DNA from 2 places in the Pseudoalteromonas sp. CF6-2 genome. Region 2 is predicted to be linked to the other one. Evidence: riboswitches for the same ligand, from Rfam matches in the RefSeq annotation. Region 2 holds a riboswitch; the other holds the start of a gene.
The links. Region 2 has a riboswitch for cobalamin ahead of L3Q70_RS03730 (ABC transporter ATP-binding protein). Riboswitches for the same ligand answer to the same signal wherever they lie in the genome.

Region 1: it holds a riboswitch for cobalamin, as region 2 does, so the genes downstream of both, L3Q70_RS13310 (TonB-dependent receptor) here and L3Q70_RS03730 (ABC transporter ATP-binding protein) in region 2, are expected to answer to the same signal.

The regions. Positions count from the first base shown of each region.
Region 1 is NZ_CP091442.1:2,869,384-2,884,977, reverse strand. It holds gene thiI (tRNA uracil 4-sulfurtransferase ThiI) at 1-382, shown strand, start outside; gene L3Q70_RS13325 (2-dehydropantoate 2-reductase) at 506-1,411, opposite strand; gene L3Q70_RS13320 (VanZ family protein) at 1,404-1,754, opposite strand; gene L3Q70_RS13315 (YajQ family cyclic di-GMP-binding protein) at 1,909-2,391, shown strand; cobalamin riboswitch at 2,566-2,738, shown strand; gene L3Q70_RS13310 (TonB-dependent receptor) at 2,772-4,631, shown strand; gene msrA (peptide-methionine (S)-S-oxide reductase MsrA) at 4,689-5,222, opposite strand; gene L3Q70_RS13300 (efflux RND transporter permease subunit) at 5,306-8,404, opposite strand; gene L3Q70_RS13295 (efflux RND transporter periplasmic adaptor subunit) at 8,408-9,460, opposite strand; gene L3Q70_RS13290 (DUF2982 domain-containing protein) at 9,702-10,418, shown strand; gene L3Q70_RS13285 (hypothetical protein) at 10,442-10,774, shown strand; gene L3Q70_RS13280 (DUF1566 domain-containing protein) at 10,865-12,544, shown strand; gene L3Q70_RS13275 (DUF1566 domain-containing protein) at 12,546-13,067, shown strand; gene L3Q70_RS13270 (tRNA nucleotidyltransferase) at 13,055-14,164, opposite strand; gene L3Q70_RS13265 (AAA family ATPase) at 14,290-15,210, shown strand; gene L3Q70_RS13260 (general secretion pathway protein GspB) at 15,224-15,594, shown strand, end outside.
Region 2 is NZ_CP091442.1:795,523-811,116, forward strand. It holds rRNA gene L3Q70_RS03705 (16S ribosomal RNA) at 1-128, shown strand, start outside; rRNA gene L3Q70_RS03710 (23S ribosomal RNA) at 408-3,292, shown strand; rRNA gene rrf (5S ribosomal RNA) at 3,483-3,597, shown strand; gene L3Q70_RS03720 (FKBP-type peptidyl-prolyl cis-trans isomerase) at 4,321-4,749, shown strand; gene L3Q70_RS03725 (histidine phosphatase family protein) at 4,833-5,450, shown strand; cobalamin riboswitch at 5,463-5,602, shown strand; gene L3Q70_RS03730 (ABC transporter ATP-binding protein) at 5,683-6,513, shown strand; gene L3Q70_RS03735 (iron ABC transporter permease) at 6,506-7,495, shown strand; gene cobT (nicotinate-nucleotide--dimethylbenzimidazole phosphoribosyltransferase) at 7,499-8,560, shown strand; gene L3Q70_RS03745 (adenosylcobinamide-GDP ribazoletransferase) at 8,562-9,368, shown strand; gene cobU (bifunctional adenosylcobinamide kinase/adenosylcobinamide-phosphate guanylyltransferase) at 9,365-9,895, shown strand; gene L3Q70_RS03755 (cobyric acid synthase) at 9,892-11,376, shown strand; gene cobO (cob(I)yrinic acid a,c-diamide adenosyltransferase) at 11,386-11,985, shown strand; gene L3Q70_RS03765 (cobalamin-binding protein) at 11,987-12,844, shown strand; gene ung (uracil-DNA glycosylase) at 12,841-13,515, shown strand; gene L3Q70_RS03775 (DUF3545 family protein) at 13,550-13,741, opposite strand; gene tal (transaldolase) at 13,929-14,879, opposite strand; gene yaaA (peroxide stress protein YaaA) at 15,101-15,594, shown strand, end outside.

The DNA.
Region 1 (15,594 bases), 1.5 Mb from region 2:
AATTAAAACGATTCTTGCCGAAGAAGCTAAGTTTGATTTCGACGTGCTAAATACGGTCGTTGAAAATGCGCGTGTGATGGATATCCGTGATATCGACACCGAAGCAAAAGAAGAAGTGAAAGAGGCTGAATCTGTATCTGACTTACCTGAGGGGGCGGTTGTTGTAGATATACGTTCACCTGAGGAAGAAGATGCCAATCCACTGGAGCTTGAAGGTATTGATGTTGTGCATTTACCTTTCTTCCGCTTAGCGACTAAATTTGGTGACTTACCAAAAGATAAAGAATATTACCTATATTGTGCGAAAGGGGTAATGAGCCAGTTGCAAGCGCTGATCCTGCACGAAGAAGGCTACAGTAACGTAAAAGTGTATCGCCCATAAGGGATACTGATAAAAGCGCGACACGTTCGCGCTTTTTTTATGGCTGGTGGAATGGCTTGTTTTGCGCAAAACACGTTTGACGCCTGCGCGCCGTTTACTTTTTCCCTCGAAGCGTGCTTACTTTTATGAAAACTCAGCTGATTTGGTTTTTATCAAACAGAGCATTGCTTGATTATGAGGGGTTTTTACACCCAGCTTTGCACCTTGCTCACATACATAACCACAGATAGCATCAATTTCAGACTCTCTATTATGGCTAATGTCTTGCTGCATAGATGAAAAGTTTTCAGCGGTTGCAGTCATCACACAATAGGCCTGATCCAGTGCCTCGTTGAGCTTTACTTTAATACCTTGTTTATTGGCCACAAGGCAGGCTTCGCTGAGCAAATTAATGATGCGTGTACTAAATTGCGGTGCACGTAACTGACCATTTTTAACGTTATGAATGGCTGTTAATGGGTTAATAGCAACATTCACTAACAGTTTTTGCCAGCGCAATGAGTGAATATCATCGCTTACAGAAAAGTGCGGTAGGCTGCTAAATAGGTGTTTAAGCTCATTGAGCTTTTCACTTGCCGCTATATTACATGCGCCCAGCACGCTTTCACCATTTCCAGTATGGTTTACACTATAAGGTGTTACTTTAAACCCAGCTAAACGCGTTGTTAAAAACGCTAACCCCTGAGTAGGTAACAGCTGGGCATTGAGTTCATCGACATTACCCATGCCATTATGAGAAATAACGATCTGGCACTCTTTACTAAGGTAAGGTGTTATTTGCTTAAAAGCCGCTTGCACCTGAAATGCTTTAACAGTGATCACCACCAAGTCAAAGGGGGCTGACCCAGCAAGCTCTTGATGATTAATAAGGCGAGCTTTAATAGGGTGTGATTTACCATTACTCGTTTGATAGAAGCGGGTGGTCAGGGTTGGTTTTCGGGTAAGTAATGTGATGTCATGCTGCGTGGATAAAAAATAGCTAAATAATAAGCCAATTGCGCCATCACCAACAATGAGAGTCTTAGCCATTGCGCTGCTTATTACCTAAATGAAAACCAAGCTTTATAACAAAGTAGCTTACAGCACCAATAAAGTCAGCAACAAAATCACCAACAGAAGCTTGTCGGTAAGGCAGCATATCTTGCATAAATTCAATAGCAGCACCATAGCCTGCAAGTAGCAGAATTTGCACTACAAGAGGGAGTTTAAATGCTTTATCCATTACCATAGCGAGCACGAAGAAAATGCCAAAATGTGCGACTTTATCTATATGCGGAAAAAGGCTACCCACGCCTTTAATTTCTTTGGCGAATAAGAAAGTGAAGCCGATAATGCTTATTAAAAAAAGAACTTGGTAAACGCGCCTTGTCACGAAAAAATCCTAAAAGTCGTTTAAAAATGAACCCGCAGTATATCAAACATAATTATTATCGCACCTGAACGGCGTGCAGAAATATGTAAAGATTTATAAAATTGACGTTATAATCCTTGCCATATTAATTTTGAAAATTTGTTAGGAGAACCCCATGCCTTCATTTGATATTGTTTCTGAAGTAGAAATGAACGAAGCGCAAAATGCAGTAGACAACGCTAAGCGTGAGCTTGAGACGCGTTTTGATTTTCGTGGTGTTGATGCATCAATCGAATTAAGTGATAAAGTAATCAAGCTAAAAGCTGAAGCACCACAACAAGTTATGCAGCTTTTTGATATTCTCGCTGCGAAAATTTCAAAGCGTGGTTTAGATGTATCTAGCCTTGAGCTTAAAGATGAGTCGCGCAGTGGTAAGTACGTTATGCGTGATGTTGCACTTAAGCAAGGTATTGAAAAAGACGTAGCGAAGAAAATCGTTAAGTTAATCAAAGATTCAAAAATCAAAGTGCAAGCAGCCATTCAAGGTGAAGAATTACGTGTTACGGGTAAAAAGCGTGATGATTTACAAGAAGCGATGCAAGTTGTGCGTACTGCTGATTTAGGTCAGCCATTTCAATTTAAGAACTTCCGCGATTAATTCGCTGTTTGCACTATATACATAATCTAGTGCATGAAAAATGAATTAAATTTCACTAAAAAGCCAAGCGGTCTATTCGTTTGGCTTTTTTGTTGATAAAAAAGCCTTTAGCAGTATAGCCGTCCATTGACTTTTATCCCTAAAATCATCATAATAGCGGCCTATTTTCAAGGTGCTTGCTGTACCTTCTAAGGTACCTATACTTCAAAGGTTGAAGTAGCAGCAAGATAATCGGGAAGCTGGTGCGTTTTCATGGAGAAAACAATGCCAACACTGCCCCCGCAACGGTAATGTGTGTGCCCTGCATGCGCAAAGTCCGGAGACCGGCCTTGGAGTAACTTACTATTTGCGTGTGCGGTGGGCACAGGCGAGGGGATATCATGCTAAATAAATCTACCTTAGGCGTAGCGGTTGCTGCTGCGTTGTCTTTTTCTGTGTCTGCGGATGAGCAGTCAATCGAGCATATTACAGTCACGGCGAATAAATTCGAACAATCAATTAATGATGTATTGGCCAGCGTAACTGTCATTAACCGCACTGATATTGAAGCTAGCTATGCGCGAGACCTACCAAGTTTACTTGCCACCCGCGCAGGCTTTCAAATCAATGCCAATGGTGGCTTTGGTCAAAACGCAGGTGTTTCACTGCGTGGTTCAGGCACACGTCATACACTTATCTTAATTGATGGTGTGCGCACAGGGTCTGCAACGCTTGGCTATAAAGGCATTAGCAATATTCCTTTAAACAGTATTGAACGTGTTGAGGTTATTAAAGGTTCTCGCGCTGCTGTGTATGGTTCTGATGCATTAGCGGGTGTGATTAATATTATTACTCGCAAAGCACAAAACACGACCTTAGATGTTACATTTGGTTCTGATTCTTATCAAGAGTACCAAGTGGCTACTGGTGGTCAGTTTGCTGGTGTTGATATTGCTGTTAATGCTGGTTATGAAAAAACAGATGGCTTTGATGTATTGCAAGGCGTAGCACCCGATGAAGATGGCTATGAAAATAAAAACCTTGGCTTTAACCTAGGCTATCAAAATGAGCAACTAGGGGAGCTTTTATTACAAGGTCAGTACTCAGAAGGTGAAGCGCAGTACGATAGTTCTTTTAGTCCTGCGGATAGCAGGGTAGAAAAAGGTGAATTCGAAAATTATCAAGCTTCATTAGGTTGGAAAAAGGCCTTTGAAAAACACAGCCATGCGATTGATATTGCAATCTCAAGCGACAGCTCAGACGATTCACGTATCGACTATACAGGTGCTGCTGTGGTCGATAAGTTTGAAACTGAACGTAAGCAAATCGATTACAACGGTCAATACTTTTTCAATCAAGCGCTGACACTAAGCGGTGGTTTAAATTGGTATAAAGATAAAGTAAATACTAACTCTGGTACTTACTTAAAAGATAGCCGCGAAGTGTTTGCAGCATTTATTGGTGCTTATTATGATGATGAACAAGTACTTGCTAATTTAACGCTACGCCAAGATGATGACCAACAGTTCGGCGACGAAACAACTTATACTGCTGCTGTGGGTTATCACTTAAACGACATCGCAACATTCCGTGTAAGCCAAAGTACTGGCTTTAAATCGCCCACATTTAATGATTTATATTTCCCTGAACCAAGCCCAGGAAATCCCAATTTATTGCCTGAAACATCTGATAACCAAGAGTTAGGCTTATCATTAAATGTGAATGACATTAGCCTGGATATTGCTATTTTCCGTAATGAAATAGATAACAAAATTGCGTGGGCACCAAATGCATCAGGTAATTGGCAGCCAACAAATATCAATGAAGCTCGCCACGAAGGGATAGAGTTTAGTTTCGAAAACCAAGTATTTGGTTTTGATCATAGTGTTAACTTTACTTATCTATCAGCAGAAGATACTGAAACAGGTGAAGCGCTGACTTATGTATCAAAACAAAGCGTGAACTGGTCACTACATAAAGCATGGGGCGACTTTGATGCGGGTATTGATATGCAGTACCGAGGAGACCGCGATGGTAAACTCACGCACTTGCCTTCATATACTCTGTGGAATTTTGTAGGTCACTACCAAGCCACTGATAATTTAACCTTATCACTTCGCGTAGAAAACCTGTTCGATAAACAGTACAACGCCGTTGATGCCTATGGCACTGACTTAGATGGTGACTTCATCAACGACGAGCTTTATTACTACAACACGGCTGAGCGTCGCTTGTTTGTAGGTGCCCGTTATCAGTTCTAATAAAGAAAATTATTAGTTCTGCGTCTAAAAGCTCGCTACCTACTTAGCGGGCTTTTTTTATTTTAGTTTATCTGCGTAATGCTGAGCGAATTTTTCAAGTTTAGGTGCAATAAGAATACTGCAATAGCCTTGGTTAGGGTTTTCGGTATAGTAGTCTTGATGGTATTGCTCCGCAGGGTAAAAGTTAGTGAGTGGGCTTATTTCAGTGACTATTGGCTCGCGAATTTGCTTTTGTAAGTTAGCAATCATTGTCTCAGCCGCCACTTTTTGTTGTTCATCGTGGTAATAAATAACACTGCGATACTGGGTGCCAACATCATTACCTTGACGGTTTAGTTGCGTGGCATCGTGCAAAGTAAAAAACATTTCAAGTAAGCTGTGGTAACTAATAATACTGCTGTCAAAATCAAGTTGAACGACTTCGGCGTGACCGGTTAAGCCAGTACAAATTTGCTGATAACTCGGGTTTTCAATGTCACCACCAGCATAACCAGAGCTGACGTTTAGCACACCCTTAACACGTCTAAATGCGGCATCAATACACCAGAAGCAACCACCGCCAAAAGTGGCTATTTGTATGTTGTTTTCCATTTTAATTTCCTCACCTTTTTGCTGACTATAGCTGAAAAAACAAAACGCCGTAAAGACGGCGTTTTATTATCGCTAAAGACTCGTTAAATGTCTTCCAGCGGTTTGTCTTTCGCTTGCTGTTCAAGTTTACCTTGTAAGTATTCGGGTGACTGAGTATTACGGGCAAGCGCTGTGTACGCTGCGGGAACTACATATAATGTTAGTAACGTAGCTACAATAACACCGGTAAATACCACAACACCAATAACCATTCGGCTCTCTGCACCTGGGCCACTTGCAAGTACAAGCGGAACAGAGCTCATCACAGTGGTGAGTGACGTCATGATGATAGGGCGTAAGCGTTGTGTTGCCGCTTGGGTAATGGCTTCGTTAAATTCAACGCCTTTGTCACGTAGTTGGTTAGCAAATTCAACAATTAAGATACCGTTCTTGGCGCTCAAACCAATCAACATCACGATACCTATTTGGCTGTAAATATTTAACGTCAGATCTGTAAACCATAAACCAAAGAGCGCGCCAACTAGGCCAAGTGGCACGGTTAGCATGATCACAAAGGGATGTACAAAGCTTTCAAATTGGGCTGCAAGTACCAAGAAGGTCACTGTGAGCGCAAGAATGAACACATAGGTCATCGCTGATGCACCTTCGTAAAACAACTGCGATTCACCTTTGTAATCAATGGCTCCATCAATGTCATTTTCTTCAGCGGCTACTTGGTTTAAGAAATTAAGTGCTTCTTCTAGTGTGTAGCCATCAGCTAAGTTTGCACTTAACGTGATTGCACGCATACGGTTGTAACGGTTTAATCGCGATGCGGTTGCTTCTTCTTTTAAGGTAATAAGGCTGTCCAGTGGAACGAGTTCACCACTGCGCGATTTCAAGTAGATATTCGAGATATCTGTTGGGTTAGCAAAGTCTTCCTTGGTCCCTTTGAGAATTACGTCATACTCTTCACCACGGTCGATAAAGGTTGTGACACGTCGTTGCCCTAACATGGTCTCTAAAGTGCGGCCTACATCGGAAACTGATACGCCTAAATCTGCGGCTTTATTCTTGTTTATATTGATTAAAAACTGTGGAAACGTTTCTTTATAATCATGGTCAATACGCACAAGGCCAGGATTTTTCTCTGCACGCTCTATGATGCGGTCACGCCACTTGGCGAGTTGATCATAATCGTTACCTTGTAATACAAACTCAATTGGACGCGATGAGCCACCGCCACCAATACCGCGGCGCATAATTGCAAATGCTCTAATATCTGTCACTTCGGTCATTTTACCGCTAATTTCGTCCATCACTTCCCATGTTGAACGCTTACGTTTATCCCAATCGGCCATACCAACGATTGCTACACCACCTTGGCCGCCCCAACCTGGCACACGAATAAGTACGCGGCTTAATTCTCCTGACTCAGAGTAAGGCATTAAACGCTCTTCAATTTTGGCCATGTTTGCTGCGTTATTCTCATAACTTGCGCCTTCAGGGCCGCTCATCATGATAAAGAAAGTGCCGCGGTCTTCTTTTGGAGTGAGCTCTGATGGTACCTGCTTAAATAGCATAAAGCTGACAACACCCATCAAGATCATGGTAAATAATAGACCCCATTTACGGCTCATGTTCGATTGCAGTGAATTGCGATAGCCATTCTCTATTTTGCTAAACGAGCGATCCATCCATTGGCTAAATTTACTTTCTTTCTCTGAGGCTTTAAGTACTTTTGAGCATAAAGCGGGAGACAGTGTTAGTGCTGTGATACTTGAAAAGAACACTGCAGCACTCACCGCCATAGCAAACTCGGTAAATAACGCGCCAATTCGGCCATCCATAAATACCAACGGCACGAATACAGAAATGAGCACAAGTGTGGTGGCAATAATAGCAAATCCTACTTCACGGGCACCACGAAATGCTGCAAGTAAAGGCGGCTCGCCAAGCTCAATTCGGCGGTGGATATTTTCAAGCATCACAATGGCGTCATCTACCACTAGGCCGATAGCTAACACTAAAGCGAGCAGGGTAAGTAAGTTGATTGAGTAGCCCATTGCAAGTAAGAACATAAAGCTACCAACAAGTGCCACAGGTACTGTTACAGCCGGCACTAAGGTTGCGCGAATATTGCCAAGGAATAAGTAAATAACTAATACAACGAGTGCCATTGAAATTGCAAGGGTACGATACACCTCATCAATCGACTCTTTGATGAAAACAGACGAGTCATAACTGTCTTCAATGGTGGTACCTTCAGGTAAGTTGCGTTTGATTTTTTCAAGCTCAGCGCGAGCGTTATCAACCACAGTTAAGGTATTCGCTTTGGCTTGCTTTACGATACCCAAACCAATCATGTTTCGACCATTACCACGAAATAGGCTTTCGTCGTCGGCCGCTTCTAAGTGAACATCTGCAACTTCGCCAAGGCGAACTAAGTAGCCGTCATCACCACGCTTAATTACAAGGTTTCTAAAATCACGCTGGTCTTTATAACTACGGGCAGTACGAACGGTAAAATCACGGTCAATCGATTCAATTTCACCCGCAGGAAGTTCTACGTTTTCTGTACGAAGGGTATTTTCGATGTCACTGCTGGTGATACCTCGAGCAGCCATGGCTTTGCGGTTTAGCCAAATTTTCATTGCGTATTTACGCTCACCACCTACACGAACGTTTGAAACACCGTCAACAACGGCTAAACGGTCGACAATAAAACGCTGTGCGTAGTCAGATAGCTGTAATGAGTCCATCGTTGTACTGTTTAGCACGAACCAAGCAATCGGACTCTCATCACTATTCGATTTTGATACTTCGGGTGGGCGAACTTGCTCTGGTAGGCTATCAAGTGCTCTCGCTACACGCTCACGAACATCGTTTGATGCGGCATCAATATCACGACTGATATTAAACTCAATGGTGATGTTAGAGCGGCCATTGCGACTTGACGAGTTAATACTTTTGATACCTTCAATACCCGATATGCGGTTTTCGAGTACTTGGGTTATTTTGGTTTCGATTATCTCTGCGCTGGCTCCTGTATACTCAGTGCTTACACTCACAATTGGCGTTTCAATATCAGGGTATTCACGCAGTGGTAGCATTGAAAATGCAACGAGACCAAAGGTAAGCAGCAATAAGTTTATTACGATCGCAAAGACCGGACGTTTAACGCTAGTATCTGTAATTTTCATGCTTTAGCCCTTGATACTAACTTTACTGCCGGTACGGATTTTAATGATCCCTTCGGTGACAACTTGTTGGCCATTCTCAAGGCCTTTATCAATAGCAACCCAGCCATTGTGACGGCCAGCAACGTGCACTTCAACCTTGTTCACTACACCGTCTTCAATTTGGAAAACATAGTGTTTATCTTGCTGAGGAATAACTGCTTTTTCTGGCACCATAAGCGCTTGGTTTGAACTAAGCTGTAAGGCGGTATTTAATAACATACCAGGGCGTAGTAAACGGCTACTATTTACAAAGCTGGCTGTTACTTCAACACTGCGTGTTACAGAATCAATGCGTGAACTAATGTGGGTCACTTTGCCATTAAAGGTTTTTTCTGGGTAGGCATCGTTTTGAGTCATAACTTTCATACCTAGCTGTAATTGTGCTAGGTATTTTTCAGGCACTTTAAAGTCAACTTTAATAATGCTGATGTCATCAAGGGTGGTAATATTTGTGGCGCTACTTACATAGGTACCAATAGATATCTCTCGTTTACCTAACAATCCCGAGAATGGCGCTGTAATTGTCATTTCGGCTAGTTTTGTTTTTGCACTTTCAAGCTGAGCTTCGGTTGCATCTACACGTGATAATTGCTCTTCAAGTAATGATTTAGCTGTTGCTTGTGAGCGTGAAAGCTCGGTTAAACGCTCTAGTTGGCGTTTTTCTTCTCTGAGGTTAATACTGAGTTCTTTAACGGTCAGTTGTTCTTCTTGTGACTGAAGTTGTACGAGTTTTTGACCTTTACTGACCAAGTCGCCATCATTAAAGTAGATGTCAGTCACATAATCACTTTGGGCACTACGAATATAAATGGCTTGGTTAGCGCGAGCACTACCTATTGCTTCGATAAGTACCGCATTTTCTTCTGAGGTAACGGTGTGTGCGCTGACCTGAGTTGCAGTATCACCAAAGCCAGTTTGTTCACCTTGGCTGGAAGGTAAGTACAAATAAACACATAACCCTAATAACAGGGTAATAATAAAAGGAAAAAGCGCTTTGCCAGATTGTGTAGAATACATCATTGTGTTACCAGAGAATTAGTTGAGTGTAGTGTACAAAATTAGTACGTGTCGAGTATGTCAGGTATCCCGTAAATTTGTGCATTTGGCGTAAAAGTAAAAAAATGGCTGAGTTTGTTCCTGAAATGTAACTAAAAGTGAGTGTTTGCTATGAGTAAAGAGTCAAAATGTAACTACTGCCTGATGTTACGAAAAGTCGTGTTAGTGGGCATTGTTATGTTCGTATTTTATTTTTCTGTGTATGGTTAATATGTCTGATATTTTGAATATTCGTGCTCACGCATCCCGTCATGGTATCGAGTTTTTGCTAGTGGGTGGGATTGGGCTAACATTTATTATGTTATTTAATTTGCTAAGGCCTGGCGAAATTAGCATTATCGAGATTTTTCTCGCGAGTAGCTGTATTGCAGCGATATTCATTGGTTATTTAAAAACGCAGGAACCCTACTTTAGTTTCACATTCTGCGAAGATGCGCTCATTTATCGTCATAAAGTCGGATATTGGCAGTTAAATAGAGAGAATTTTCATCATAGTGGTATACCAAAAGTGGAACAAGGCTTAGAATACCTTGAGTTAAATGCAGTTGGTATTAAACTCAATAACATAGATGAGTTTTTGATGCAGATACAGCCAAGAATCGCAGGGCGATTATTGATTGAGCAGCGTCACCTGTTTATGCAAGTAGTTCAAAAACATTGCAAAAATGGGGATTGCCCATCAGAATGGTTAATTGAGGATACGCAATACACGGCTCCAAGCGGGCAGCGTTACAAAGGATTGATAGCTATGTTTGCCAATCGAACACGGCATCTTGGTCAATTGACAGGGTATGATCTACTGTTACCTGCCAATGTACTCGATACTGATATTTGGCAATTTAGTGCATATTTAAATCGTTGGAAATTAAATCCTAATGAGTTTATAAATACTCAATTACACAAAAATGTGAATCGTTAGGTGGTAGTAAGCAGGATAAGGCTATGAGTCAAGAACGTTCTTTTATTAAAAGTGGTCGAAACACGATAATTCATAAAGATAGAAAGCTCGATCTAGTTATCGTGAATGGCGAAAACCACCCACGAATTAAGGTGACCCAAAACGGGCTTGAACCTTTTAAAGAAGAACTGCCAAAAAATCGTCGTGAAGCGAAAGAGCGCTACCTTGAAATGGTTTATATTACGAGTGCAGATGTTTTCGCAGAAGAAAAGCGGTTGCTCTTTATTCAATCCTTAGATGGACGTGAATATAAGGTGGATTACAGTAAAATAGGCACTAAGCTATTTGTGCGTATTCATCAGGATAGCTATCTCTAAGCCCTTCTTTAATTTGGCACTTTACTTGCTTGCTATTCACTAATTTGACGGCTGGAAATGACTCTGGCTTTGTTTTCTAAGGTGATTAACATGAGACGAGTGCCCCTTCTTGCTATTGTTATAACAACACTAACAGCATGTGGCGGTGGTGGTAGTGATAGCGACAATACCCCTACTGCTGCGACAGTTAACGCAGGCGCAGATCAACAAATAATAGAAAAAAGTGAATTTACTGTCGTGGCAAAAGGCTCGCCAGCGGATGGTACCTTTACTTGGCAGCGGGTGAGTGGCCCCGCTATAGAAGGGTTTCCTGCTGATGGTGCTGAGCAATCTTTAACTGCGCCTGATATTAAGCTCGATTCAGAACTGGTACTTCGTGTGGATTACCAAACAGCTGATGGGCAGTTAGTGAGTGATGAAGTGAGCATTTTTATCAGCTCTAATAATCAGCTTCCACAACCTGTGATCACACAAATCGCCCCTGAAGAGCTCCCTTCTCAGTATAATGATGAAATTATTTTAAGTGGTGAAGAGTCGTTCGATCTTGACGAAAATGGTTCAATAAACGGTTATCTTTGGTCACAACTGTCAGGCCCAGATCTCGTTATCAATAGCTATACAGATAAAACAATCCGCTTTAATCACCCTCTGCTTGAAGCGAATACACAAATGACATGGCAGTTGACTGTCACTGATGACGAAGGGGGCTCAGCAAGTATCGAACAAACGTTTACGTTAAATAAAACGAACGAGATTATTGTTGCAAATGCAGGGCAAGATCAGCAGGTTATTGAGTTTGACACCGTAACACTTGATGCGACTAATAGTGAGGTTGTTACCACAACCAAGCAATGTTTTTGGCAGCAGGTAACGGGCGAGGTTGTGACACTTGCAAATCAAAATCAATGTATCACTTCATTCACTGCCCCAGATGTTGATTCAGACACGGAACTCAGTTTTGAAGTCACTGTAACGGATAGTAAGTCACGTAGTGATACTGATACAGTGGTTATTGATATTAGCCCTAAACCACTTGGTTACATTAACGATACGGGCATGAATGATTGTTATAACAATTCGCAAAAAATTAATTGCAACAGTGACGATTTCCCAAATCAAGATGCTGATTTAGGCAGAGACAGTGTTGCTAATCAGCTTGATAAGGTGGGGCAAGGCGACTTGGCATTTGATTTCACAAAATTAAACCAATTTGCAGATGAGTTGCCCGATGATGCCACAAACTTTAGCTGCGTTCGAGATAATGTGACGGGGTTAATTTGGGAAGTAAAAGCGGCAAGTTCAGCTCTACCACCGGCAACGACTGTCCGTGCCTCAACAAATCACTACACTTGGTATTTAGATGAGGGAAATGGAGCACAAACAGGAAGTGTACAAGGTGCGCCAAATTCAACATGTCCAAGTAATACCGCCTGTGGTTTACAAACTTATGTAGAAGAAGTTAATGCCACTGATTTTTGCGGGGGCACAAACTGGCGAGTGCCTACTTATACTGAGTTGCAAGGCTTGCTCGATTACTCTAAACAAGGTGAAGCAAGCTTACTGAGTAGTGAGTTTTTCCCAAATCAACCTGATGCGACCCAGTTAAGCAGTAATAGTGACGCATTTATGCCGTACTGGACATCACAAACTGCTGCTGATGGTACGAGTCTATCGCAGGCCTATATTATTGATATGACTAGCGCGAACGATTTAGCGTATCCAAAAAACAATACAGCGTTTGTTCGCTTAGTCAGAACACCAGGAGAGTAAAATGCGTCAATTATCTTTGCTAGTATCGGTTGGATTATTTGCAGCATCAGCCGGTGTTGCTCAAGCACAAGTGTGTTACGACGGTGTCGCAGAAACGACGCCAACAACGCGGTTTGTTATTAATAACGATGGCACGGTAAGCGATAGCAAAACAGGGTTAATGTGGCAACGCTGTAGCTTTGGTCAAAGCTATAATACAGAAACATTAAACTGTGAAGGAACGAGCCAACAATTATCATGGGGTGAGGCATTACGCGGCGCAACGATGAGTGATTATGCTCAGTATAGCGACTGGCATGTGCCAAACATAAAAGAATTGGCAAGCATTTTAGAACATCAATGTGTTCAACCGAGCATTAATGAACAAGTTTTCTATGCCACCAAATTACAAAACTACTGGAGCAGTACCTCAGGTAAAGAACGAACTGATCTTGCTTGGGTTTATCAATTTGATAAAGGCGTAAATAGCTTACATGCGAAAACGTCGGATCTGTATTTACGCCTAGTTCGTTACGAAAAGTAACGTTGAATTATTTTTAACCGCGCTTTTTCAAGCGCAGTTTTTATATCAGCCCCTTTTATACCTTGAGCAATAAACTGCTGAGGATTGACAGCGCGTGCTTGCTTGGCTGCTTGTTCAAGTTCATTAGCAAAGTTAAGTGGTTTTTGTTCACTGATCTCAAGCGCTTCTAAAACTTGCTCGAAGCGCTCTGGGCGTCGCCACAAATCAAGCTGATTAAAGCAGCTAAGAACTGCATTGCTATCTAATTGATTAGCACACAGTGTTTGCCTGTGTGCTTGCGCGTTTAATGCTAAATCTCGTACTTCATTGGGTAAACGAATTTTCTGAGCGAGCGTTTTAATTGCCTCTTCACTGAGCGAAAGTGTTACTTGGCTAAACAGTAATGCAGTATTGGTAATTCCACGTTGCTGTGCATAATTAAAGCGGGCTTGTAAGGTGCGATATAAGGCACTGTCCCACTGCTTTTCAAGGAAAGGGCTGATTACGTGTAAGCCTTTTATAGCGAATAATACATTTAAAAATTCCGCGAAGGCTCCATCACTTAATGACTTTTCGCATTCTAGCCAAATACGTTCTGCGGTGAGCGTTTCAAGCTCGCCATTCGCCACCATAGACAGAAGCAAACGGTTAGTTTCAGGTGCAATGGTAAAGCCTAAGTAATGATAGCGGGCTGCAAAGCGAGCAACACGGAGAATGCGTAAAGGATCTTCACTAAAGGCATCAGACACATGGCGTAAGATACGGTTTTTAATATCATTTTGGCCGTTGAATGGATCGAACAATGTGCCGTCTTTCGCTTGAGCAATGGCATTAACGGTCAGATCACGGCGTATTAAATCTTCTTCTAAGGTGACATCAGGGGCGAAGTCGCAAATAAAGCCAGTATACCCTTCCCCTTGCTTTCGCTCTGTGCGAGCGAGTGCATATTCTTCTTTTGTTTTTGGATGTAAAAAAACAGGAAAATCTTTACCAACTTGTTGATAGCCTTGCTTAAGTAGTTCTTCTGGTGTCGCACCAACCACAACGTAATCACGCTCTTTTATCTCACGACCCAGTAGGGCATCCCTGACTGCGCCACCCACTAAATAAACCTGCATAGTTCACCTGCTATTTTGCCTTTTTGGTATTTTACGTTATTTATTCATTAAAATGCGAACAAGGTTTTAAGTGGCGTTTTTTTTTGCCATTATAGGCCGTGATTTTAAACGCAAGGAATATCACGGTGTATTTAAGCTATTTTGGCTTGTCAGAAAAACCTTTTTCGATTGCTCCGAACCCTGAATATTTATTTCTCAGTGAACGCCACAAAGAAGCGTTAGCGCATCTAACTTACGGCCTAGGAGAAGCGGGAGGGTTTGTATTGCTGACAGGTGAGGTGGGGACAGGGAAAACAACATTAACAAGAAGCCTGCAAGAACAGCTTCCAGAAAATACACAAGTTGCACAAATTCATAATCCTGCCTTATCGCAACTTGAATTGTTGGCCAGTATTTGTGATGAATTAAATATTACTTACGACAGCAATAATGCGACGTTGAAAACATTAACCGATGTGATCAAAAAGCATTTGGAGTCAAATAATAGCGCGGGTGGCCACACCATTTTAATTATTGATGAAGCGCAATTACTTGCTCCTGATGTACTTGAGCAATTGCGTTTATTGACCAATATAGAAACGGATCATAAAAAGCTATTACAAATCGTTTTAGTGGGACAACCAGAGCTACAAGCATTACTTAAACGCACAGAACTTAGGCAATTGGCACAGCGTATAACAGCACGCTATCACCTATTACCGCTAACAGAAGGGCAAGTATTTGCGTATGTTAAACATCGTTTGTCTAAAGCAGGAACCGAACAAGCGTTGTTCTCCAGGGATGCTCTAAAGGCTATCTATCAAGTGACGCAGGGCGTCCCGAGATTGATTAACCTATTGTGTGAACGCTGTTTAGTGGGTGCTTTTTCTCAACAAAAGTTGAGCATAGATAGTGAACTGGTGATGCGTTCTGCCGAGGAAGCTTTGCCACCAAGTAGCACAGTCATTACAGCAACCGCCAATACACAATCCAATTATGTTTGGCTTTACCCTGTTTCATTTTTAGTCGTCTTAGGTGTGGGTATTGGTTTATCCTACCTAATATAAAGAGTGCTCATTTATGTCATTACTTTTAGATGCAATTAAACAATCTGGTCAGCATGAGCAAACCGCCGCTGAGCATGACCAAGCTGCATTACAATTAAAACAGCAGCAGGAATTAACTCGTTACAGACGCCTTGCCCTGTCATTTGGGCTTTTATTAGCTGCGATTTTGACGCTGATGGCAGGGTTTTCAATTGGCAAATGGCTACAAAATAATAAGTCATTGGATAGCGCAGTTGTTACAAGCACGCAGCAAACGCTTGATAAAAAAGAGACAGTGGAGAATACGGAACAAGCTGCCACTGACGCTGCGCAAACGGCTGCTCAGCCACACGCAATAAATGCGGCTGTAACGTCAACACAACTCCCGCAACCTTCAATGCAGCA
Region 2 (15,594 bases):
GGGAGTGGGTTGCTCCAGAAGTGGATAGTCTAACCTTCGGGAGGACGTTCACCACGGAGTGATTCATGACTGGGGTGAAGTCGTAACAAGGTAGCCCTAGGGGAACCTGGGGCTGGATCACCTCCTTATACGATTTAGAACTTATTTGTTCGTAGTGTCCACACAGATGATTGTTAGTTAGCTAAACCGCTTGGTTTGACTAATTAATATGCTCTTTAAAAATTTGGAAAGCTGATATTAAAATTCTTATAGATACTTGTATCTATAAAGAGTTTTCAAAAGTAAAAAAATGCCATTAATCATTTATGATTAATTGGTATCTACTTTAGTATTCTCATCATTATTTGATGAATTAACTTCTGGCGAAGTTAACAGCTGTCACTAACAAAGACCCGTTTGGGTTGTATGGTTAAGTGACTAAGCGTACACGGTGGATGCCTTGGCAGTTGGAGGCGATGAAGGACGTATTAACTTGCGATAAGCCTAGTCAAGCTAGTAAAAAGCGCTTGAGACTAGGATTTCCGAATGGGGAAACCCACCTGCTTGCAGGTATCTTGCACTGAATACATAGGTGTAAGAGGCGAACGCGGAGAACTGAAACATCTAAGTACCCGTAGGAACAGAAATCAACCGAGATTCCGGAAGTAGCGGCGAGCGAAACCGGACCAGCCCTTAAGCTTATTTTGTGTTAGTGAAACATTCTGGAAAGTTTGACGATACAGGGTGATAGTCCCGTACACGAAAATGCAATCTAAGTGAAATCGAGTAGGTCGGAGCACGTGAAACTTTGACTGAATATAGGTGGACCATCATCTAAGGCTAAATACTCCCAACTGACCGATAGTGAACCAGTACCGTGAGGGAAAGGCGAAAAGAACCCCTGTGAGGGGAGTGAAATAGAACCTGAAACCGTGTACGTACAAGCAGTAGGAGCATACTTGTTATGTGACTGCGTACCTTTTGTATAATGGGTCAGCGACTTATATTTTGTAGCGAGGTTAACCGATTAGGGTAGCCGTAGTGAAAGCGAGCGTTAACTGCGCGTTGAGTTGCAAGGTATAGACCCGAAACCCGGTGATCTAGCCATGGGCAGGTTGAAGGTTGAGTAACATCAACTGGAGGACCGAACCCACTAACGTTGAAAAGTTAGGGGATGACCTGTGGCTAGGAGTGAAAGGCTAATCAAACCGGGAGATAGCTGGTTCTCCCCGAAATCTATTTAGGTAGAGCCTCGGACGAATACTTACGGGGGTAGAGCACTGTTAAGGCTAGGGGGTCATCCCGACTTACCAACCCTTTGCAAACTCCGAATACCGTAAAGTACTATCCGGGAGACACACGGCGGGTGCTAACGTCCGTCGTGAAGAGGGAAACAACCCAGACCGCCAGCTAAGGTCCCAAAGTCATAGTTAAGTGGGAAACGATGTGGAAAGGCCCAGACAGCCAGGAGGTTGGCTTAGAAGCAGCCATCCTTTAAAGAAAGCGTAATAGCTCACTGGTCGAGTCGGTCTGCGCGGAAGATGTAACGGGGCTAAACTATGCACCGAAGCTGCGGATTCAAACTTTGTTTGAGTGGTAGGGGAGCGTTCTGTAAGCCGTTGAAGGTGTACCGGGAGGTATGCTGGAGGTATCAGAAGTGCGAATGCTGACATGAGTAACGATAATGCGGGTGAAAAACCCGCACGCCGGAAGACCAAGGGTTCCTATCCCATGTTAATCAGGGTAGGGTAAGTCGACCCCTAAGGCGAGGCCGAAAGGCGTAGTCGATGGGAAACGGGTTAATATTCCCGTACTTGGTATAATTGCGATGGGGGGACGGAGCAGGCTAAACAAGCATGGCGTTGGTTGTCCATGTGAAAGTGAGTAGGTTGAGAGTTTAGGAAAATCCGGACTCTTAAGACTGAGACACGAGACGAGCACCCAAGGGTGTGAAGTTGTTGATGCCATACTTCCAGGAAAAGCCTCTAAGCTTCAGATTATACCGAATCGTACCCCAAACCGACACAGGTGGTCAGGTAGAGAATACTAAGGCGCTTGAGAGAACTCGGGTGAAGGAACTAGGCAAAATCGTACCGTAACTTCGGGAGAAGGTACGCTCCTATCTGTGATGAGACTTGCTCTCTAAGCGGACGGGAGCCGCAGTGACCAGGTGGCTGGGACTGTTTATTAAAAACACAGCACTGTGCAAAATCGCAAGATGACGTATACGGTGTGACACCTGCCCGGTGCCGGAAGGTTAATTGATGGGGTTAGTTTTCGGACGAAGCTCTTGATCGAAGCCCCGGTAAACGGCGGCCGTAACTATAACGGTCCTAAGGTAGCGAAATTCCTTGTCGGGTAAGTTCCGACCTGCACGAATGGTGTAACCATGGCCACGCTGTCTCCACCCGAGACTCAGTGAAATTGAAATCGCAGTGAAGATGCTGTGTACCCGCGGCTAGACGGAAAGACCCCGTGAACCTTTACTACAGCTTGGCACTGAACATTGAACCTACATGTGTAGGATAGGTGGGAGGCTTTGAAGCAGAGACGCTAGTCTTTGTGGAGCCGTCCTTGAAATACCACCCTTGTAGTTTTGATGTTCTAACGTTGGTCCCTGATCGGGATTACGGACAGTGCCTGGTGGGTAGTTTGACTGGGGCGGTCTCCTCCCAAAGAGTAACGGAGGAGCACGAAGGTTGGCTAAGTACGGTCGGACATCGTACGGTTAGTGTAATGGTAGAAGCCAGCTTAACTGCGAGACAGACACGTCGAGCAGGTACGAAAGTAGGTCATAGTGATCCGGTGGTTCTGAATGGAAGGGCCATCGCTCAACGGATAAAAGGTACTCCGGGGATAACAGGCTGATACCGCCCAAGAGTTCATATCGACGGCGGTGTTTGGCACCTCGATGTCGGCTCATCACATCCTGGGGCTGAAGTCGGTCCCAAGGGTATGGCTGTTCGCCATTTAAAGTGGTACGCGAGCTGGGTTTAGAACGTCGTGAGACAGTTCGGTCCCTATCTGCCGTGGGCGTTTGAGAATTGAGAGGGGTTGCTCCTAGTACGAGAGGACCGGAGTGAACGAACCGCTGGTGTTCGGGTTGTCATGCCAATGGCACTGCCCGGTAGCTACGTTCGGAACTGATAAGCGCTGAAAGCATCTAAGCGCGAAGCAGGCCTCGAGATGAGTTCTCACTAGACTTTTAAAGTCTCTGAAGGGCCGTTGAAGACTACAACGTTGATAGGCAGGGTGTGGAAGTGGTGTGAGCCATTAAGCTAACCTGTACTAATTACCCGTGAGGCTTAACCATACAACGCCAAACGCGTTTTATGATTTACATCCATGTAAATCACTAAAGCCGCACTGCGTGCGTTAAAATCTGTTCCAGACAGATTTTTATGACAGCGTAACAGACAGAAGTTAGTATACTAAAGTAGATTTACGATTATCAGATTTCCGAATTTTAGTTAATTGCTAAGGCGATTAACAAACAGAATACGCTTGGTGACAATAGCGTTTTGGACCCACCTGACCCCATGCCGAACTCAGTAGTGAAACGAAACAGCGCCGATGATAGTGTGGCATTTGCCATGTGAAAGTAGGACATCGCCAGGCTCCTAATTAGAGAAACCCGATTCGAAAGAGTCGGGTTTTTTGTTGCCTGTAGAAAAATAAAACACCCAACCAAGACCCTACTACTTCTATCCTTGTAGGCATAGTGTGGCATTCGCCATGTGAAAGTAGGACATCCTACTGCGTAGCGCACCATGGCTCCTAATTAGAGAAACCCGATTCGAAAGAGTCGGGTTTTTTGTTGCCTGTAGAAAAATAAAACACCCAACCAAGACCCTACTACTTCTATCCTTGTAGGCATAGTGTGGCATTCGCCATGTGAAAGTAGGACATCCTACTGCGTAGCGCACCATGGCTCCTAATTAGAGAAACCCGATTCGAAAGAGTCGGGTTTTTTGTTGCCTGTAGAAAAATAAAACACCCAACCAAGACCCTACTACTTCTATCCTTGTAGGCATAGTGTGGCACTCGCCATGTGAAAGTAGGACATCCTACTGCGTAGCGCACCATGGCTCCAATTAGAGAAACCCGTTACAGCAATGCAACGGGTTTTTTCGTATGTGGCGAGATTTTATATCGCGTGATAGACTTTTGGCCGCAGGCTATCAGCCGAAACACAGAGACATTAAGTGTCAGCTGACCTGTGTGGGTGTTAGGTGCTGAGTCTCTCAGCACTTGCCCTGCTCATTCTTCACACCTCCACTTGCTTCAGTTACGTTGTTATGCGATAAAGCGTTTATATTTGTAATACAATTTAGGTTTGCTGTGTCTCGTAAGAAAACTACTAAGTCAAAAGGCTCCTCAGGTTTAAACCGTAAAAATAGTGAAGCATTCATCGTTAAGTTCTCATCTCATCCAGATACGCATCAGTGCCCATCGGGTTTAATGTATAAAGTGATTGATGATGTTGAGGGGGATCGCATAACGGAGTTTGATACTGTGGTGATTAATCAGCGCATTATGCTTGCTGATGGCAGTGTGATTGCCGATAGTTACAAAGCGGGTATGCCAGAGGTGTTCGCTTTATCTGAAGCAATTGAAGGATTAAAAGAAGGCTTGTTGCTAATGAATATTGGTTCTCGCTATGAATTTGTGGTCCCCCCAGAGCTTGCTTGGGGTAAAAAAGGTAACGGTGGCAAGATTGGCGCAAACGCAGTGCTGCATTTTGATGTTCGATTAATGCGTTTAGCTTAACTCTCTTCGCATGAGTTCCTTAGCATAAGTCGACAGTGTATTTAAAACGCGTTAACGTTGACTATTGGTTACTGAGGAATATTATGGACGCATTTACTTCACGAGTTTACTTTCTTCGCCATGGCGAGATAGCTACGCTAGGCATTCTTGCTGGGCAAATCGATATTGTTTTATCTGAGCAAGGCCTTGAACAAATGCGCCAAGCCTCTGCTGAGCTTATAAATTTAAATGCCATATATAGCTCACCGCTAAAACGTTGCTCAGTCCATGCAGATTATTTAGCCAACCAACATAACTTGAATGTACAGTACAATAACGCGCTGAAAGAGTTTAATTTCGGTGATTGGGACGGCCAAGACTATCAGCAACTTTGGCAGCAAACTAGTAAACCTCATATCGGTGATTTTTGGCAGCATCCTTGGCAAGTAAAAGTACCTAATGGTGAGTCTATGGCAGACTTTTATGCACGAGTAGAGGCATGGTGGCAAACGTTTTTACAATCATTGTGCGAATCTAAGCATGAACAGTCATTGGTAATTAGTCACGCAGGTGTGATTAAACAAATCCTTGCTATTGTTTGCCTGATGCCAAAACAATCAGCTACGCATTTAAATGTTTTCCATCTCCCTTATGCAGGGCTAATTACACTCGATGTATATATAGATGAACAAGGGCAAGCTTGGCCAAAAATTGTTTTTTAGCCATCTAGAGCGATATTCATTGAATTATTTACTTAGCCCGCCATAATACTCATATGCTATGGAATGGAGTGAAATTCTCCAGCTGTTCCCGCAACTGTAATCCATATAAATATATGGTCAGCCAGATACTTAGTACTAACAATTAATCATCGAGCGGGTCAACTCACGTCATTTTCTGGTACTTAGCAGTACTTTCTTGTGCGTTGTGCTTACTCGCCAAGAGAGAAAAAGCTTGCAACAAAATAGCCTTAGCGCTGCGCCATTGATATCAGTGTCTGATTTAAGTTGGGGTACTGCGAATAAAACCATACTTGAATCAATTAACCTTGAGTTAAAGGCAGGGCAGTTTATAGGTTTACTCGGCCCTAATGGGGCTGGTAAATCAAGCCTGCTGCGTTGTCTTTATCGTTACTTGAAACCTCAGCAAGGAGCTGTGCTGCTAAGCGGTCAAGATATCTGGCAAATCAGTGCTGATGAGTATGCAAAGCAGGTTGCTGTGGTTTTACAAGAATCACCATCGCAGTTTAATTTGTCTTTATTCGATGTGGTGAGTTTAGGCTTAACACCTCATAAGCGACTTTTTAGCGGTACGTCTGCCAATGATAAGCAACGAATATATCAAGCGATAGAGCAGGTTGGTTTATCTCATCATAGTGAACAAGCATTTGATTCGCTTTCAGGCGGCGAAAAGCAAAGAGCGCTCATTGCACGCTCTATTGTACAGCAGCCTAAGTTGCTCATCATGGATGAGCCAACCAGCCATCTTGATGTTAAATACCAAATTCAAATAATGGAATTAGCGAAGTCACTCGATGTAACTGTGCTTGCCTCTTTCCATGATCTAAATCTCGCAGCGAGTTTATGTGATGAGCTACTGGTGATTGATGAAGGTCGCTTGGTTTGTCAGGGGCAACCAAAAGCGGTGCTAACAGAGCAGCTGTTGAGCGATGTATTTGGCGTCTGTGCAGCGGTATCTGCTCATCCGCAATCAAGCACTGATAAGTTTATTCCGCATATAACTTATTTCTATGGTTATCAGACACAGGAGCATCAACATGACTGATGCAATGCGTTTAAGTATATGTGTTGTCGTTGGACTTATTAGTTGTTTTTTAGCACTGAGCTTTGGTGCTGCAAATACACCGCTGAGTGAGGTTTTCAATGGCTTGTTTAGCCAAGGTAGTGATGAATTTGTGCAGCGCATTATTTGGCAGTTGCGTATGCCAAGAACAGTGCTGGCATTTTTAGCGGGATCTGGACTTGCTCTCGCGGGATTAATTTTGCAGACCGTAACCCGAAACCCACTTGCTGATCCTTACTTGTTTGGTATTTCTTCCGGGGCTTCATTTGGTGTGGTGTGCTTTATAGCCCTAACAGGTGTGAGTTTTGGCTTTAGTATGTCAGTTGCAGCATTTGCCGGAAGCTTACTTTCTATGCTGTTGCTTATTGTTATTGCAGGGCGTCGCCATGTTGGCCAAGTTGAAGCCATGTTACTTGCTGGTGTTGCTCTATCTTTTTTATTTAGTGCTCTGACTAGTCTGCTGCTTTATTTTAGCGATCCTCAAGCCATAACCGCTATTTTGTTTTGGACGATGGGCAGTTTTTCTCGTGCCCAGTGGGACACTCTTTGGTTGCCATTTGCCGTTATTATTGCCTGCATGACGCTGATGATTGCATTTCGTCGTCAGCTCAATGCAATGCTGCTTGGTGATGAAAGTGCTGCGACCTTGGGGATTCATGTACAGCGCTTTCGAATCATGATGCTGCTGCTAAGCTCATTAATTACAGCAGTGCTTGTTGCCATGTGTGGGGGCGTTGGTTTTGTCGGCCTGATGATCCCACATATTGTGCGCTACTTTTCACCGCAAGGCAGCAGCCATAACTTAGTTATGACATCCTTGGTCGGTGGTATTTTTATGGTGTGGGTAGATGTGTTATGCCGAACCCTATTGAATAACCAAGAACTACCCGTTGGTGTGATCACAGCCGCTATCGGTAGCGTGTTCTTTTTATTTTTACTTTACTTTCGTAAACAGAGCAGGTAGCTGATGTTTAATATCATGCCAATTAACCAGCAATTTTCAGCTGTTATTCAACAAAAAATAGACCTTAAAACAAAGCCGCTTGGTGCCTTAGGTCAGCTTGAGAATTGTGCTAAACAATTAACGCTTATTTTTTCAAAGCAGCTTGATAGTGAGCAGGCACTAGTTGCCTTTAAACCGGTTATTTCAAACCCCTCTTTGGTTGTATTTGCAGGCGACCATGGTGTGGCAAGCCAAGGGGTGTCAATTGCTCCTAGCAGTGTTACATCACAAATGGTGGCAAACTTTGCAGCAGGAGGTGCAGCGATCAATGTTTTTTGTCGCCAGCTTGGCTGGCAGCTAGAAGTTGTTGATGCTGGAACACTCACTACGGCACACGATAAAAGTGTGCATAACCAGCGTTTAGGTGAAATCACTGCACCACTGCATACTGAAATGGCTATGTCACTTAATCAGGTTGAAAAAGGGTTTGAATTAGCCAAGCAGAGAGTTCATTCACTCTATGAGCAAGGCTGCAATACCATCGCCTTTGGTGAGATGGGCATTGGCAATACCACAAGTGCTGCAGCACTAATGGCTGCTTTGTTGTCTTTACCTGCCAGCCAATGTGTTGGTAAAGGCACTGGTGTGAGTGACGAGGTTATTGCTAAAAAAATCAAGGTTGTTGAGCAAGCCCTTCAATTACATCAAGCCCATTTTGACGACCCTTTAATGACGCTAGCGGCATTAGGTGGGTTTGAAATTGTACAGATCACCGGTGCCATTTTAGCTGCTGCTGAGCTTGGTATGGCTGTGATCGTTGATGGCTTTATTTGTACCGCAGCGGCGCTTGTTGCAACTCGTATTAATGCAAACGCTCGTGATTACATGTTATTTGCCCATGTCTCTGATGAGCAAGGACACAAAATAATGCTCAATGCCTTGCATGCATCACCTTTATTACAGCTCGATTTACGTTTAGGAGAGGGCACTGGGGCTGCGCTTGCCTTACCTTTACTGCAAGCATCTTTGGCGTTTTACAATGACATGGCAAGTTTTGCCTATGCTAATGTTGAGCAAGTAGTTTGATATGAGCGTTGAACATCACACTTCAAACACGACCCCAAGCCAGCTTCAGTTATTTTTGCTGGCGCTTAGTTTTCTAACGCGTATCCCCGTTAAATTAAACTTTGAGGTATCGAGCACGGCACTCAATCAGGCCAGCCGTTATTTTGCATTAGTTGGAGTGTTATTAGGTGTACTTTTAGCGCTGAGCTTTTTACTGCTAAGTTGGTTATTCCCTGTAGCCATTGCAGTCGCGTTAGTTATGGCGTTTAGCTTGGTAATCACAGGGGCCTTTCATGAAGATGGTCTAGCTGATGTGTGGGATGGCTTTGGTGGCGGTTGGCACGTTGTAGATAAGCTGAGCATTATGAAAGATAGTCGCTTAGGTACCTATGGTGCTGCGGCGTTAATGATGGCCTTATTAATTAAGTACCAAACACTCGTCGCACTTAGTGAAGTAACCAGTACTCTGATTATTGCACTTGTTTTAGGGCAAAGCTTAAGCCGTGTTGTCGCAACAAGTTTAATTGCAGACATGGACTATGTAAGTCAGGACGCCACATCTAAAGTAAAACCAATAGCGATACATTTAAGCACGCAAAGTTATCAAATACTGCTAGCAACGGGCGGTGCGGTGTTAGCAATTGCATGGTTGTTTTTTGGCTACACTCTAGGGCAAATATTAATACTCGTCAGTGTGCTTTTTGTTACTCGTTTACTATTAAAGCGCTGGTTTGAAAAACAGTTATCTGGCTATACCGGTGATTGCTTAGGAGCAGCTCAGCAAGTGTCAGAGCTTGCTACCTACCTTTGCTTGGTGAGTTTATTATGAGCCAACAACATACTTTAATTTTAGGTGGTGCGCGCAGCGGTAAAAGCCGTTTTGCTGAGCAGCAGGCAATAAATTCAAACAAGCCGCTTATCTACATTGCCACAGCAAATGCAGGTGATGAAGAAATGACAGCCCGAATTAATAGGCATCAAGCAGAGCGTGCTAAGCATTGGCAACTTGTTGAAGAGCCTTTGTATTTAGCCAAAGCATTACAACAGTATAGCCAAGCTGAAAACTGTATTTTAGTGGACTGTTTAACCCTGTGGTTGAGTAATTGCTTATGCCAGCATGGTGAAACATTTTGGCTTGAGCAAAAAGCGGCCTTACTTGATGTGCAAGCAAAATTGCTTGGTGAAGTGATTTTTGTTAGTAACGAAGTAGGTCATGGTATTGTGCCGCTCGGTGAATTAAGTCGTCAGTTTGTTGATCATTCTGGCTGGTTGCATCAAGCCTTAGCACAGCAAGTTACACGTGTTGAGTTTGTGATTGCAGGCCTTGCACAAACCTTAAAAAGTGAAAAATCATGAAAACAATAATGGTGCAAGGCACGACCTCAGATGCAGGTAAAAGTACTCTTGTCGCAGCACTTTGCCGAATCTTTGCTGAGCGAGGCGTTAAGGTTGCGCCCCTTAAGCCACAAAATATGGCATTAAATAGCGCTGTAACCGCCGATGGTGGCGAGATAGGTCGAGCACAAGCTCTACAAGCTATAGCAGCAAAAGTGCCCGCAGAAGTCGATTTTAACCCTATCTTATTAAAACCTAACAGCGATACCGGGGCGCAGGTCATTGTTCATGGTAAAGCGCTGTCGAATATGGAAGCGGGCAGTTATCATGACTACAAAAAAGTGGCGATGGATGCGGTTCTTACTTCGCAGCAGCGCTTAAGTGAGCGTTTTGAATTACTTATTGTTGAAGGAGCAGGGAGCCCTGCAGAAATTAATCTGCGTGAAAATGATATTGCCAATATGGGCTACGCCGAGGCGGTAGATTGCCCAGTGATCATTATTGCCGATATCGACAAAGGTGGTGTGTTTGCCCATTTAGTCGGTACATTAGCGTTATTATCAGAATCAGAGCAAGCGCGAGTAAAAGGCTTTGTGATTAATCGTTTTCGGGGTGATATTGCGTTATTGCAAGGTGGCCTTGATTGGTTAGAGCAATACACCAATAAGCCAGTGCTTGGGGTGTTACCTTATTTACATGACTTAGCACTAGATGCTGAAGATGCCGTTGCTATAACTAATCAGGTCGATAAACCGCAATTACGCATAGCAGTGCCGTTACTCCCTCATATTAGTAATCACACAGATTTTGATGCTTTGCGATTACAACCCGAAATCGATTTACAGTATGTACGTCATACTCAGGCTATTCCAAGTGTTGATCTGATTATTATTCCGGGTAGTAAAAATGTACTTAGCGACTTAGCGTTTTTAAAAAATGAAGGTTGGCATAAACAAATAACACGTCATCTACGCTATGGTGGCAAAGTGCTCGGAGTATGTGGTGGGCTGCAGATGTTAGGTAACTACCTTGCTGATCCACATGCTGTTGAATCTAATTTAGGTAGCGCAGAAGGACTAAGGCTTGCTGACTTTGAAACCCAATTAGGGCAACAAAAAGTACTAAGCCAAGTCTCTGGCACTCTTCATTTAAACAATAGCAATAAAGCAATTTCAGGTTATGAAATTCACGCAGGGATAAGCCAAGGGCCGGCATTTGAAAAGCCATTTTTGAGTTTTAATAATCACCCAAGTGGATTCAAAGTAGATGGCTTTATTAGTAATGATAACCAAATAGCAGGTACTTACTTACATGGCTTGTTCGATACCCCTGAGGGCGTATCTGAGCTAATAACTTGGCTTGCACCAAATAGCCAAATAAATCCCATTGATATTAATTTAAACCGTGAACAGCAGTTAAGCCGTTTAGCAAACGTGGTAGCAGAGAATCTCGATATTGAACAAATCATCAATATTTATGAGAATTTCAATTTAGAGGCATAAGGAACAATAATGAGCGAACAGAATCAAGATAAGCACCAACAACGCCAGCAAAAAGTTAAAGAAAAAGTCGACGAACGGATTGCTGCTGCACAAAAAGAACAGGGTATTTTTCAGGTTATAACTGGCAATGGCAAGGGTAAATCGACTTCTGGGTTTGGTACTGTTGCACGTGCGGTTGGTCACGGAATGAAAGCGGCTGTGTGTCAGTTTATTAAAGGGACTTGGGAGTGCGGTGAGCGTAACCTATTGGAAAAAGCAGGGGTTGAATTTGTTATTATGAACACCGGTTTTACTTGGGAAACACAAAACAAAGAGTCAGATACCGCTGCTGCGCAGGTGACATGGCAAGAAGCAAAAAGAATGCTGAAGGATGACTCGATTAACCTCGTTATGCTAGACGAAATAACCTACATGATCACCTACGGCTATATTGATTTAGATGAAGTGCTAGAGGCAATTGGCTCTCGCCCTGCTATGCAATCGGTGATTATTACTGGGCGTGGAGCGCACCGAAAATTGACCGACTTAGCTGATACAGTCAGTGAAGTCAAAAATGTAAAACACGCTTTTGATGCAGGAATAAAAGCGCAAAAAGGGTTCGATTATTAACATGAAGGCCATCAAGTTTGCACTCTTAGGTGTTTTATTTTATTTACCAGCATTGGCTCAGGCTCATGAAATAAAACAGCCTCAGCGTATTGTTGCTTTAGCACCGCATATCGTTGAAAACCTATTTGCGATTGGTGCAGGAGAGCGCATTGTTGGTACCGTTGATTATGCAGACTTCCCTCAGCAAGCGAATGATATCGAACGGGTAGGCGGTTATTACGGCATCAACATGGAAAAACTGTTGTCGTTAAAACCAGACCTTGTTTTGGCTTGGAAAGCGGGCAACAAAGCCGACGATCTTGCTTACATTGAAAAATTAGGCATTCCGGTAGCGTACAGCAACCCAAATCAGGTTGATAATGTTGCTGATGAACTACGTAAACTAGGCACGCTTACGCATTTGCAAACAAAGGCAAATAAAGTGGCTAAAGAGTTTGAAGCTAAGCTGAGTGCTATTCGTGCAGCCCAAGAGGGTAAAACGACCGTTTCGGTGTTTTATCAATTATGGCCAGAGCCGATGATGACAGTTGGCGGAAATACTTGGATCAATCAGCTATTAACCATTTGTCATGCGGATAATGTGTTTGCTAATAGCGATACAGACTACCCGCGCATTAGTATTGAAAATGTATTGGTAGCAGAGCCAGAAGTCATCATTATCCCAGATGAAAAATCGAAAAAGCCTCAGCCTAAAATTGATTGGCGACAATGGCCAGAAATGCCAGCGGTGCAGCATAACCAGTTTATTAGTGTGAATGCAGATTTATTGCACCGCTTTACAACCCGCATGCTTGATGGTTTGACTGATATGTGTGGTAAAATAGACGTTTCTCGTCAGCAAATACAGGCTTCAAAATGAACGATTGGCAAACACTTCTAGATACCGAGCTTGCTAAACCCTACATGCAAGAAACCTTGCAATATGTGGCAGATAGACGTGCAGCAGGCGTTAGCGTTTATCCAAAAGATGAACAGGTATTTTCAGCTTTTGATGCCACACCATTAAGTGAAATCAAAGTGGTTATTTTAGGGCAAGATCCTTACCACGGAGAAGGCCAAGCCCATGGTTTGTGCTTTTCTGTATTGCCTGAAGTTAAAAAGTTACCTCCCTCTTTGAAAAATATGTATAAAGAGTTGGCAACCGATATTGATGGTTTTGAAGTACCTCACCATGGCTATTTGCAAAGTTGGGCCGAGCAAGGTGTGTTTTTACTTAACACCGTACTGACGGTCGAGCAAGGGCAGGCTCATTCTCATAAGCACCTTGGCTGGGAGCAATTTACCGATGCAGTGATTGCGTTTATCAATCAGCATTGTGAGGGGGTGGTGTTTATATTATGGGGCGCACATGCTCAGAAAAAAGGTAAACATATTGATACCTCGCGTCATCATGTGATTCAAGGTCCGCATCCATCACCGCTTTCTGCTCACCGTGGCTTTTTTGGTTGTCAGCACTTTTCAAAAGCAAACCAGCTACTTAGCGATCAAAATAAAACGCCAGTAAATTGGTCTTTACCACAAATTCTATAACAGAAATGCAAAAGGCCCAATTGGGCCTTTGAATTTACAAAAAGTCTAGCTCATCAATAGCAATACTGTCTGTAAAGTAGTCTAACTCCTGTAGTTCTTTGCGTAATCTATGCTTATCTTTTAACGCTTCGATTTCACGCCATTTTCTCTTTTTATTTTTTGTAGAGGTCTTTCTTGTTTTATTAGGACCTTCTAATATTTCTAAAATATCGTCTAGGCTATCCATGAACTTCTCCTATTGATTTTTTGAACCTCGGAAATACCTATACCACAGGCTGCTTAAAAATAGAATAAAAAAGTGACAATACTGTTACAGAACTGTGATTGATAGATGAATAGATCAATGATTTAGTTATTTTAGAAACAAAAACGCCACCGAGCGGTGGCGTTTCAAAAAAATGCTGTTGTGCAAATTACATCGCTTTAAAGCGAGCTTCTAATTCAATTTGAGCTTGAGCGAACGAGCGGATACCTTCAGCTAGTTTCTCTGTTGCCATAGCATCTTGGTTGTGTAACCAACGGAACTGGCTTTCAGTTAGCGGTGCTGGTTTTTCTTCAACAGTAAAGTCGCTCTCTAGTAAGTACTCTTGTGCATCAGTTAATTGGCCTAACTCTTCTAAAAGAGCAGGGCTAATCGTTAACTTATCACAGCCTGTAAGCGCGATGATCTCGCCTGTGTTACGGAAGCTTGCGCCCATAACAACCGTTTTGTAACCGTGGCGTTTGTAGAATTCGTAAATACTACGTACTGATTGCACACCAGGATCGTTTAGCGGATCAGTTGGTTTTTCCATGCCATTAGCAACGTGCCAATCTAGAATACGGCCAACGAATGGTGAAATTAAAAATACATTTGCATCGGCACATGCGCGGGCTTGTGCTTCAGAGAATAACAGCGTTAAGTTACACTTAGTGCCTTCTTTTTCAAGCTGTTCTGCGGCTTTGATACCTTCCCACGTTGATGCAACTTTGATTAGAATTTTATCTTTGCTCACGCCTTCTTTTTCGTAAAGGCTCAGTAAAGTGTGAGCTTTGTCGATAGTCGCTTGGGTATCAAATGATAAACGAGCGTCTACTTCTGTTGAGATATAGCCCGGTACGATTTCGCTAATTTCTTTACCGATTAATACAGCGAAGTAATCACATGCTAACTCAAGTTGTTTAGCTGCATCTTGCTCGGTCTCTTTAGCGTATTGCCACGCTTTATCTAAATAAGGCTTATACGCTTCAATTTCACTGGCTTTTAAAAGTAAAGATGGGTTTGTTGTTGCATCTTCTGGTTGGTGCTTTTTGATAGCTTCGATATCACCTGTATCTGCAACAATAGATGAATGCTGTTTAAGCCTTTGTAGTGCTGAAGTCATTTGCTTTCCTCATTCCAAGCAAGTTAAAAGAAAATCCATTATAGCGGCCTTAATACTGCAACACTATGACAGTGTTTAATAGGTTATATGTCCTTAATTTAGAAAACCAAGGCATTAGGTGTAAAAATGCAGTGTATCAAGGCAGGATGAAACAAAACGTGCATTTTGATTCAATTAATGTTGAAATTGACATCAAACAAATTACAAGTCAATAGCTAACTATGATCACTGTTATTTCACCAGCAAAAAATTTAGATTACGAAACACCAGCCACGACCGATAAATTCACTCAACCTGAATTACTCGAGCACAGCGAAGAGTTAATGTCAGTTTGCCGTGATTTAACACCTGCGCAAATTGGTAGCTTGATGAAAATCAGCGATAAACTAGCTGGTTTAAACGCAGCACGATTCGCAGAGTGGTCACAGCCCTTTACTACCGATAACGCAAAACAAGCGGTGCTGGCTTTTAATGGTGATGTGTATGGTGGTTTAGATGCAGCAACATTGACGAGTTCAGAGCTAGATTATGCACAATCTCACTTACGTATTTTGTCTGGTCTTTACGGTGTGCTGAAGCCACTTGATTTAATGCAAGCTTATCGCCTTGAGATGGGCACCAAGCTTGAAAATCCACGTGGTAAAAACCTCTATGAATTTTGGGGCAGCGTGATTGCCGAAAAGCTTAATACTGTGCTTGCTGAGCAAGATAGCAA